DNA from 2 places in the Erwinia sp. SLM-02 genome. Region 1 is predicted to be linked to the other one. Evidence: predicted binding sites of a transcription regulator. Region 1 holds the regulator's gene; the other holds the start of a gene.
What was found. Region 1 encodes PurR, which represses purine synthesis genes. Its sites were predicted from a motif close to CANGCAAACGTTTGCNTG; they were not measured.

Region 1 (5,806 bases):
CTGATTGAGAATAAACACGCCGGTCACGGCCTGGGCAATTAAGTTCCCCCGAGGGGGCTGCGGCTCCCTCCTTCTCACCTGCCTGCTGCATCACGTAGCAAAGTTTGCCATAATACGCCCTGCCTTTTTGCGCCAATGAGAAGCTGATGTCTGAACTAAATGAACTGAATACGCTGAGCAGCCGCTTTCGCGGTTTCTATCCGGTAGTGATCGATGTGGAAACTGCGGGATTTGATGCCAAAACGAACGCGCTGCTCGAAATCGCCGCCGTCACCTTAAAAATGAATGAAGATGGCTGGCTGGAGAAAGATGAAACCCTGCATTTTCACGTAGAGCCTTTTGTCGGTTCAGTTCTGCAGCCGGAAGCCCTGGCCTTTAACGGCATCGACCCCAGCAACCCACTGCGGGGTGCCGTCAGCGAATATGAAGCGCTGCACGCTATTTTTAAGCTGGTTCGTAAAGGGATTAAGGACACCGGCTGCAGCCGGGCGATCATGGTGGCGCATAATGCCACTTTCGACCTCAATTTTATGAATGCAGCGGCGGAACGCGCCAGCCTGAAGCGCAACCCTTTCCACCCGTTCGTCACCTTCGATACGGCAGCCCTCAGCGGACTGGTCGTTGGTCAGACCGTGCTGGCCAAAGCCTGTATCGCCGCCGGAATGCCCTTTGACAGCAGCCAGGCGCACTCCGCGCTTTACGATACGACGCAGACGGCGGATTTATTCTGTGAGCTCGTCAACCGCTGGAAACGCCTTGGCGGCTGGCCGCTGGCGGTGCCGGAAGCGGAGTCCTGAGTCGGCTGCTGCCCACGGCGTGCCGTTAAGCACGCTCCGCACGAAAGACGGACGAAAAAAAACCCTGCGATGCAGGGTTTTTTTTATGCAGTCGCTTATTCCGCAGCCGGTGCCGGGTATTTCTGCGCGGTCTCTTTGATCAGCTGCTGCAGCTCGCCGCGCTGGAACATCTCGATAATGATGTCGCAGCCGCCGACCAGCTCACCGTCTACCCACAGCTGTGGGAAGGTTGGCCAGTTAGCGTAAGCGGGCATCTCTGCACGGATATCCGGGTTCAGCAGGATATCAACGTAGGCAAAGCGTTCGCCACAGGCAGAAAGTGCCTGTACGGCCTGTGCGGAGAATCCGCAGCTTGGCAGCTTAGGTGAGCCTTTCATATACAGCAGGATTGGGTTTTCTGCGATCTGGCGCTGAATTTTCTCAACAGTACTCATAAATGACTTCCTCAGTACGATACTTCGTGTTTAGTTATTGTAGCGATTCTGCCCGGCCGTTGAAAACGACATTTTCTGCAGGCCCGATGAACAGAGCGCAACAAATTGCAAAATTATGAAAACAAAATAACATTTTCCTATCATCGTTGCAGCGTTTCTCGATGCCGGTTCACGTTTTACTGCTGAGTTAACCAGCTGATTGCGCTTAATAATTCATCATTTACTTAATCTGTCTTATTGAAACAAAAAACACCTTACCTTTTGTTAAGAAGTTAGATTAGAATTGCCCTAACCCCTGCAAATTGCAGAATTCTTTTCCGATTGCCATGCAGTCATTACACTGAGTTTAACTGTTAATGGGAACGTTGCGTTTAATCATCACGCTTGGCATGCTGGCCTTCGCCCAGCTGTTCTTTAATCTGGCGCATGCATCGCCTCATGCTCCCGTTAACGCTAATCAGCACAAAGTTGACCACAACACCGCACGTGAGGATGAGCGCCGCAAGCGTCGCCCGGTGAAAGCCGCCTCAACCAAAAAAGTTAAAGAACCCCTCGTTAAAAAAACCAAAGCGCCCGCGCTTAAACAAGCCAAAGTCTCTGCGTCCCAAAAGGCAAAGCTGAAAAAAAGTCAGGAAGCCACTGCCGCTCGCGAAGTGAAAACAACGCGCATCGGTAAAATGGAGAAAAAGCGCTACGGTCGCGAGCGTCTGGCATCATTACAGACCAAAAAAGGCAGGAAAGGCCCGCTGCGCGCTATCGAGCGTGATGAAGTTGAGTCGCCTGAATCCCCGCTTAAGCTGAGTAAGGCGCACCGCGCCCGCTACCAGAAAGCGCGTGAAACCGCGATGAACAAGCTGATGGGCCAGCTCGGTAAGCCCTATCAGTGGGGCGGCACGTCGCCGCAGACGGGTTTCGACTGCAGTGGGCTGGTGTGGTATGCCTATAAAGATCTGGTGAAATTCAAAATCCCGCGCACGGCAAATGAAATGTATCACCTGCGCGATGCCGCTGCGATCAAGCGCGACAAGCTTGAAAAAGGTGACCTGGTGTTCTTCCGTATCAACGGCCGCGGCACTGCCGATCACGTTGGTGTGTATCTTGGCGGTGGGAAATTCATTCAGTCGCCGAGAACCGGCAAAGATATCCAGGTGAGCGCGCTGGGCGATGATTACTGGCAGGAGCACTACATTGGTGCCCGTCGGATGATGACACCCAAAACCATTCGCTGATTGCGCAACGCCGGATGCAGATGCAAATCGGGAGGAGCCTGGCTCCTCCCGATTTTTTTAGTGCAGAATAGCCGTGAAGCTAAATGCAATAATCATCAGAAGCGCACCCACCGTGGTCAGCAGTGAGAATTTCAGATCGGTACTCATCGTCTCTCCTTAATAACCCTGTAAAATGTATGCACAAAGATTTTCCCACAGTTACCCGTAAAAATCTCGTTTTCTCTGCGCAGCCTTGTTAGAATTCCTCTTTTCCGTTGCGCAACAGCAGCGGAAACGGTTTTTGCCAGCTCTGCAGTCACTCTACGGACGATTTTTTCCCCTTTCCGACCCGTTGCGGCAGCACCCAAACCATTTTGGTCTGGCGGGAAAAGGCTGCACCCAGGCAAACGTTTAACCAACCTGTTATCAAATAGTTACGATAACACCAGGAGTATAAGTTTAATGGCAACAATTAAGGATGTGGCAAAGCGAGCCGGGGTTTCGACCACTACGGTGTCCCACGTAATTAATAAAACGCGCTTTGTAGCTGAAGAGACTCGTGAAGCGGTATGGGCAGCAATTAAAGAATTGCACTATTCCCCCAGCGCCGTGGCACGCAGCCTCAAGGTTAACCACACCAAAACTATCGGCCTGCTGGCAACATCCAGCGAAGCACCCTACTTTGCCGAAATCATTGAAGCCGTGGAAAACCGCTGCTTTGCCAAAGGCTATACCCTGATCCTTGGAAACGCCCATAACGACCTGAATAAGCAGCAGGCTTACCTGTCGATGATGGCGCAAAAGCGCGTCGACGGGCTGCTGGTGATGTGCTCTGAGTACCCGGATTCCCTGATCGCTATGCTGGAAGACCACCGCAATATCCCGATGGTGGTGATGGACTGGGGTGAAGCGCGCGGCGACTTTACCGATACCGTACTGGACAACGCCTTTGAGGGTGGCTATCTGGCCGGGCGCTACCTGATTGAGCGTGGACATCGCGATATCGGCGCAATCCCGGGTCAGCTGGAACGCAATACCGGCGGCGGACGCCATGCCGGTTTTCTTAAGGCACTGAACGAAGCCGGCATCACCCTGCGCGAAGAGTGGCTGGTTCAGGGCGACTTCGAACCCGAATCCGGCTATCGGGCCATGCAGCAAATCCTCGGCCAGAAACAGCGCCCTACCGCTATTTTCTGCGGTGGGGACGTGATGGCGATGGGCGCGATTTGCGCGGCCGATGAGATGGGCCTGCGCGTTCCGCAGGATATTTCGGTGATCGGTTATGATAACGTGCGCAACGCGCGCTATTTCACCCCGGCGCTGACCACGGTGCACCAGCCGAAAGAGCGGCTGGGAGAAACCGCCTTCGATATGCTGCTTGACCGCATCACCAGCAAGCGTGAAGAGCCGCAGACTATCGAAGTTCATCCTTCACTGATTGAACGCCGTTCCGTCGCTGACGGTCCGTTCCGCGACTATCGTCGCTGATCCCATCCGGCCCGGCCGTTCGCTCAGGCGGACGGTTCACACAGCCATTCCGCATTCAGCGTTTCGCTGTCGCCAAGATACTCCAGCAGCCAGCTCAGCGCGGGTGAGGCGCTCTGTTCCGACCAGCTCAGGCAGCAGGGGCTGATCGGAAACGGATTCGCCAGCGCCAGTTCGGCGATCCCTCCCTGAGCGATCCAGGTTTGCGCAAAGTGCCCCGGGATCATCCCCACGCACAGCCCGGCACGCAGACAGTCCAGGGCGCTTTCCCAGTCCGGGACCACCAGCCGTCGTTGATTATCCAGCGTCCAGGTGGTGCGTTTTGGCAACGATCGCGAGGTGTCTTCCAGCGTCATGGAGGGCCACTCGCGCAGCAGGTCGTCACTGAGCGGCCCCGGCTGTGCCAGCAAGGTATGCCCGCTTTGCACCACACAGCGCCAGTTCAGGCTGCCCATATCTCGAAAGGCAAAACGCCCCCCTACCGGCACCGCCTGGGTGGCACCGATCGCCACATCCACGCGCCCATCCGCCAGGGCATCCCATACGCCGTTAAACACCTCGGGGAATATATGCAGTTCCATGTCGGGAAAGTGACGATAGAAATCGACGATAAGCTGGCGGGTGCGCTGCGGTCTGACGATGCGATCGACGGCAATATTAATCTGGCCACGCCAGCCGTTTGCCACCTGCTGGCAGCGCCGGCGCGTGGAAAGCATTTTTTTGATAACAGAACGCCCTTCCTCGCTGAATACGCGCCCGGCCTCGGTCAGTACCACATCCCGGTGGCGGCGCTCAAACAGGCTGACGGCCAGCCACTGCTCCAGCTGGCGCACCGTATAGCTCACGGCGGAGGGGACCCGGTGAAGTTCAGCCGCCGCGGCGGTAAAGCTGCCGGTTCTGGCCACCGCTTCAATCACTTCCAGAGAATGTTCTGACCACATAATTTTTGCCTGCAAAAATTTTCAACGCAACCGACTAATATTACCGTTTCACAAGCCCAACTGCATCCCTTTACACTTCCAGCGAAAAAAAACTGCCCTCTACGAGTCAACTATGCCCTCAAAATTCTTTATTGTTTATCTGGCCCTGCTCAGCATGCTGGGTTTTCTTGCTACCGATATGTACCTGCCCGCTTTTGGCGAGATGCAGCAGGATCTGGCCACCGGTTCGGGTGCGATCAGCGCCAGTCTGAGTATTTTTCTGGCCGGCTTCGCCTGCGCGCAGCTTATCTGGGGATCGTTATCCGACCGTCTTGGGCGTAAACCGGTGCTGCTGGTGGGGCTTGGGCTGTTCGCCATCGGCTGCGCGGCGATGATGTGGGTTGAATCCGCAGCGTGGCTGCTCTTTTTCCGCTTCCTGCAGGCGGTGGGCGTTTGCGCTGCCGCCGTCAGCTGGCAGGCGCTGGTTGTCGATCGCTACAGTGCCGCGCAGGCTAAACGCGTATTCGCCACCATCATGCCACTGGTCGCGCTTTCCCCCGCGCTGGCGCCGCTGCTGGGCGCCTGGCTGCTTGAGCATTTTTCCTGGCGGGCTATCTTCGTTGCACTGCTGCTGATTAGCGTGGCGCTGTTGGTCCCAACGCTTCGCCTTGCAGGCCGGGCATCCGCTGAAAACACCGCGCCGCAGGGTCCGGCACCCGGCTTCCTGATGCTGCTGAAATCCCCGGTTTACAGCGGCAACGTTCTTATTTTCGCCGCCTGTTCCGCCAGCTTCTTCGCCTGGCTTACCGGCTCGCCGTTTATTCTTGGCAATCTGGGCCTGTCACCGGCCGATATCGGCCTGAGCTACGTGCCGCAGACCATCGCCTTTTTGATTGGCGGATTTGGCTGCCGTGCGCTGCTTAATCGGTTCTCCGGCGGCCAGCTGCTGCCGTGGCTGCTGC
Region 2 (5,806 bases), 670 kb from region 1:
ATAATGTTTATACGCCCGATCTGGTGGAAGGGCTGAAGCGTTTTCAGCGCTGGCAGGGGCTGGAGGCGGATGGCTTAATTGGTTTGCGTACCCGTGAATGGCTGAATGTTTCGCCTCAGCTGCGGGCATCGCTGCTGGCGCTGAATATCCAGCGGCTGCGGCTGCTGCCTGATGATATGCACAACGGCATTATGGTCAACATTCCTAATTATTCACTGGCCTATTATGTCAACGGCAATGAGATCCTCTCCTCGCGGGTAATCGTTGGCCGACCGGATCGTAAAACGCCGCTGATGCGCAGCGCACTCAACAACGTAGTGCTCAACCCGCCGTGGAATGTGCCAACCACGCTGGTGCGCAAAGATATCGTGCCTAAGGTCAAGCAGGATCCCAGCTATCTCTACAAGCACAACTATACGCTGCTGTCGGGTTGGAGCGGTGAATCAGAAGTGATCGATCCTTCAATGATCAACTGGAGTATGGTTTCCGCCGCTTCTTTCCCGTATCGCATACGTCAGGCTCCCGGCCCGACGAATTCGCTGGGGCGTTATAAGTTCAACATGCCAAGTTCAGATGCGATCTATCTGCACGATACGCCTAACCACGGCCTGTTCCAGCGGGATATCCGTGCCCTCAGCTCGGGGTGCGTCCGCGTGAATCGGGCTTCCGATCTGGCTAATTTGCTGTTACAGGACGTTGGCTGGAACGATACGCGAATTTCCAGCGCGTTAAAGGAAGGGAGTACCCGGTTTGTCTCTATCCGTCAGCGGATACCGGTCAACCTGTATTACCTCACTGCCTGGGTTGCCGATGACGGACAACCGCAGTTTCGTACAGATATTTACAATTATGACAGCACGGCACGTTCCGGGGCACAGATCCTGGCGCGGGCTGGTCAGTTATTGCTCTAGCAGTTGATTCTTCAGCAGTTCTGTGGTGAGTCGTAAATTCGCCTACGCGTGGTGCAGTGGATGTTGTTACCTTCCCTGCACCACTTTAAGTTTTGTCGGGTTGACGGACCTTTATTACATCGGTAAGGTTTCTGACGGTGTTGTAAAGGCACGATTCTCACTACTTTTTCCAGGTAATACTGATTAATGGACAAATTCGACTCTAACCGCCGTAAATTGCTGGCGTTAGGAGGAGCTGCGTTGGGTATCGCTCTCCTTCCTTCACAGGCATTTGCTTCGCTTTCCACTTCCCGTCCCCGGGTTCTGACGCTGAGCAATCTGAATACCGGTGAAAGCCTGAAAACGGAATTTTTTAATGGCAAAAAATATGACAAAGACGAACTTGTACGTCTGAATCATTTTTTCCGCGATTACCGGGCAAATAAAATAAAGAATATCGATCCGCATCTTTTCGATCAGCTCTTCCGTTTGCAAACTATGCTTGATACCCGCAAACCCGTTCAGCTTATTTCCGGCTACCGTTCACTGGCCACCAATAATTCTCTGCGTTCTCACAGTCGTGGCGTGGCTAAACACAGCTACCACACGCTCGGTCAGGCGATGGACTTCCATATTGAAGGCATTGCATTGAGCAATGTGCGCAAAGCTGCTCTCGCTCTGCGAGCGGGTGGTGTAGGCTATTACCCGAGCAGCAACTTTGTGCATATTGATACCGGCCCTGTCAGGCACTGGTAAAACGGAACGCCGGCGTCATGTGGTCGCCGGCAGTGGAGCGTTATGAACTATCATATTATTCCCGTAACGGCATTCGCACAGAATTGCTCGGTGATTTGGTGCCCGGAAACCCGCGAAGCGGCGCTGGTTGACCCCGGTGGCGATGCTGACAAGATTAAGCGTGAAATTGCCGCCCTGGATGTTGAAATCAGGCTGGTTCTGCTGACCCACGGCCATCTCGATCATGTCGGGGCCGCGGCCGAACTTGCAGAGCACTATGGGGTGAAAATTGTTGGCCCTCATAAGGCGGACCTGTTCTGGCTGGAAGGATTACCGACCCAGAGCCAGATGTTTGGTTTTGACTACTGCGCGCCTTTAACGCCGGATCGCTGGCTGGAAGAGGGCGAGACGGTCGCCGTAGGTAATGTTACGCTGGAAGTCCTGCTTTGCCCTGGCCATACCCCGGGGCATATTGTGTTTTTTGACCGCGCAGGCCGACTGCTGGTTTCTGGTGACGTTATTTTTAACGGTGGTGTCGGACGCTCGGATTTCCCGCAGGGCAGCCACAGTGATTTAATTGCTTCCATTCATAATAAACTTTTACCGCTGGGTGACGACGTGACATTTCTTCCCGGTCATGGTCCTGTCTCAACGTTGGGGCGAGAAAGAATCAGTAATCCCTTTCTGCAATAAATAAAAAAGCCTGCAAACGCAGGCTTTTTTATTTCATCAGAACCGTATTACAGCACGGCGACGATGGCTTCGCACAGTGGCGACATATTATCAGGGGTCATACCCGCCACGTTAACGCGACCGGAGTTTACTGCGTAAACGCCAAACTCTTCGCGCAGGCGCACAACCTGATCTTTTGTCAGCCCGCTAAACGAGAACATGCCGTTCTGGTTGATGATAAAGCTGAAATCACCTTTAGCACCTTTGTCCTGCAGCGTATTCACAAACAGCTGACGCATGCGCTGGATGCGCTGACGCATATCGGCCAGTTCCTGCTCCCACAGGGCACGAAGGGCGCTGTTGCTGAGGATAGTCGCAACCACGGCCGCACCGTGAGACGGTGGGTTAGAGTAGTTCGCCCGAATCGTCGCTTTAACCTGGCTGAATGCGGTATCCGCAACGGTTGCTTCTGCAGCCACCAGCGTGAATGCCCCTACGCGCTCGTTATACAGGCCAAAATTCTTGGAGTAGGAGCTGCAGACAATCAGTTCCTGATGGCTGGCAGCGAAGATACGCAGGCCTTCTGCATCTTCTTCCAGACCGCGTGCAAACCCCTGATAGGCGAAGTCGAACAGCGGCAGCCAGCCTTTACCCAGCGACAGTTTTGCCAGCTCTTCCCACTGCGCCGCAGTCGGGTCGATGCCGGTCGGGTTATGGCAGCAGCCGTGGAACAGCACCACGTCTCCGGCCTGTGCTTCGCTCAGGCTGCTGACCAGTGCATCAAAGTCCAGCGCGTGGTTCGCCGCGTCGTAGTAGGCGTATTCGCAGACTTCCAGGCCAGCGGCAGCGAACACGTTCTTGTGGTTCGGCCAGCTTGGATTACTGACCCAAACGCGCGTAGCGCTGGTCTGGTTAGCAATAAAATCGGCAGCAATACGCAGGGCACCGGTTCCGCCAGGCGTTTGGGCCGTGCGTGCGCGTTTTGCGCTAATGAGGGCGCTGTCGGCTGAAAACAGCAGTTCCTGCGTGCAGCGGCCAAAGTCCGCAATACCGTCAATGCTGAGGTAATTTTTGGTTGTTTCGTTTTCCAGCAGATACTGCTCAGCTTTTTTTACGCTGGTCAGCACCGGCGTTTTGCCGGTTTCATCTTTATACACCCCTATACCGAGGTTGATCTTATTTGGGCGATCGTCAGCACGAAACAGGTCGGCTAAACCAAGAATGGGATCGGCGGGTGCAGCTGCAATACGTTCAAACATAATTGAAGTCCGTTAGCTTAATCTAAAGCGAAGTGAGCAATCAGGTTACCGTCAGAAAGGCGAAATTGCCAACCGTTTGCGCTAAAAAAGCCGGGTGAAGATCAAGCTTCCCTAAAAGAAAACTTTGACGATGGTCATGCAGGTCGCTGCAATAGCGACGGCGGTCCCCATTATCCAGCGAGTCTGGTTAGCCAGCTCTTTATGCATGCCGCCAATTTCTTTATGAATGCCCGCCAGGCTCTGATGCATTTCCGTTCTCAGCTCCGCCAAATCGGTTTTAGTGGCGAATGCCTCAGACCGCGCCGTCAGGCACGCCAAATCGATTTTAATCTGGCCGGTATCTTTTTCAAGCTGCTCAATCCGATCGATCATGATGTCCATGGCGTCTTCCTTATGCCAAATCCCTGTTTAAGCATAAGTCTACGGCAGCTGTTGAAAATATCACCCTATTTGTCACGTCGGGTGCGGGTTTACGGCTGGGTTGGGAAGGGGATCGCAGAGTCGGTGTAAAAAGATGAAACCAGCGGAGAGAGGAAAAACAAAAACGGGGCCGAAGCCCCGTTTGTTGCGAGTTGCGCGGTGGGCAAGCCCACCGGCAAAAGGCAATTAGAACTGGTACTGCAGGCCAACACCAACGGTATCGTCGGTAGATTTGCCAGCTGCACGAGTGTAATCGGTGTCGTCCAGCAGGTTGATACGGTAATCAACATAGGTAGACATGTTTTTGTTGAAGTAGTAGTAGGTACCCACTTCGATGTATTTAACCAGGTCAGCGTCGCCGCCGCCGTAGGTAGAACCGTTACCGCTGAAGCCGTCCAGTTCCTTACCTTTAGACTGCAGGTAAGCGATGGATGGGCGCAGACCGAAGTCGAACTGGTACTGTGCAACCACTTCGAAGTTAGTCGTTTTGTTAGCAGCGATGTTGGTTACAGCCGCGTTGCTTGCACCGTAGTTGGTGGTGTTACGGGATTCACCGTAGAATGCCGCCAGGTATACGTTGTTTGCGTCATATTTCAGACCCAGGCCGTATGCGTCAGCTTTGTCGCCGGTGCCGTCTTCTTTCTGCTCAACGGTACGGTTAGCAGAGAAGTAAGAACCTACTGCGCTGATGCCCATGCCGGTGTCATAAGCTACAGAAGTACCCCAGCCGTCGCCGTTCTGGAACTTGGCTTCACGACCTTCGTTTTTGCCCTGGTACTGTACAGCGAAGCTCAGGCCGTCAACCAGACCGAAGAAGTTGCTGTTACGGTAAGTAGCAACACCTGAAGAACGACCGATCAGGAAGTTATCGTTGTCCTGGTACAGGGTATCATCGCCGAACACTGGCAGCTGGTCAGTGTAAGACATTGCGTCGTAGATCACGCCGTAGTTACGACCGTAGTCGAATGAACCTGCGTCACCGAATTTCAGACCAGCAAAGCCCAGACGGGTTTTGTTACCAGACTGCACGTCAGCGCCGCCTTCAGTGTGGTTAGCCTGAATGTTGTATTCCCACTGGCCGTAACCGGTCAGCTGGTCGTTAATCTGAGTTTCGCCTTTAAAACCGAAACGCACATAAGTTGCATCGCCGTCATCGCCAGCGTTGTCAGAGAAAGTGTGACGCGCATCAACTTTACCGTACAGATCCAGTTTGTTGCCGTCTTTGTTGTAGATTTCTGCTGCGTTGGCTGCACCAGCTGCTAACAGAGCTGGGATAACCACTGCAAGAATGTTGCGCTTCATCATTTTTATTACCCTCATTGGAGTTATTTGGACACCTGCCACTGCCGTCAAGAATTCATTACAGAACTATGATGAGAGTTTGGTGTCTTCCTGTGTCTGCACGCATCTTTCCATTCGTAGCGCGGTTAATCTAGTTGGAAAATGCTACTAATCTCCTATTCTGGTTACAGAAGGAAAATGTGTGTAACAAGATGTAAAAAACAGGGAACTTTGTGAGTGAACTCAAAATTTACAAAAATAAAAAAAGGCCAGCGAGGCTGGCCTTTGTATATATATGAATTTCTTATATTTAATTCTGAAATCAGAAAGAAGCGTTCCGCGGCGTGCGTGGGAAAGCGATAACGTCTCTTACATTTTGTACACCGGTGACATAGGCGATTAAACGTTCGAAACCTAAACCGAAACCTGAATGCGGCACGGTACCGTAACGACGAAGATCGCGATACCACCAGTAATCTTCTTTATTCAGGCCCATTTCTGCCAGACGAGCATCCAGCACATCCAGGCGCTCTTCACGCTGCGAACCAC

Region 2: a site for PurR is predicted at 3,622-3,639, ahead of PGH32_RS03345 (amino acid aminotransferase). Genes of this name have one in related genera too.

Annotation. Positions count from the first base shown of each region.
Region 1 is NZ_JAQISN010000001.1:1,379,288-1,385,093, reverse strand. It holds gene gloA (lactoylglutathione lyase) at 1-42, shown strand, start outside; gene rnt (ribonuclease T) at 147-797, shown strand; gene PGH32_RS06415 (Grx4 family monothiol glutaredoxin) at 893-1,231, opposite strand; gene PGH32_RS06410 (C40 family peptidase) at 1,597-2,460, shown strand; gene cydH (cytochrome bd-I oxidase subunit CydH) at 2,518-2,607, opposite strand; gene purR (HTH-type transcriptional repressor PurR) at 2,902-3,927, shown strand; gene punR (DNA-binding transcriptional activator PunR) at 3,951-4,865, opposite strand; gene punC (purine nucleoside transporter PunC) at 4,978-5,806, shown strand, end outside.
Region 2 is NZ_JAQISN010000001.1:713,058-718,863, forward strand. It holds gene ldtD (L,D-transpeptidase) at 1-911, shown strand, start outside; gene PGH32_RS03335 (YcbK family protein) at 1,098-1,646, shown strand; gene PGH32_RS03340 (MBL fold metallo-hydrolase) at 1,689-2,318, shown strand; gene PGH32_RS03345 (amino acid aminotransferase) at 2,366-3,556, opposite strand; gene PGH32_RS03350 (hypothetical protein) at 3,668-3,937, opposite strand; gene ompC (porin OmpC) at 4,163-5,281, opposite strand; gene asnS (asparagine--tRNA ligase) at 5,580-5,806, opposite strand, start outside.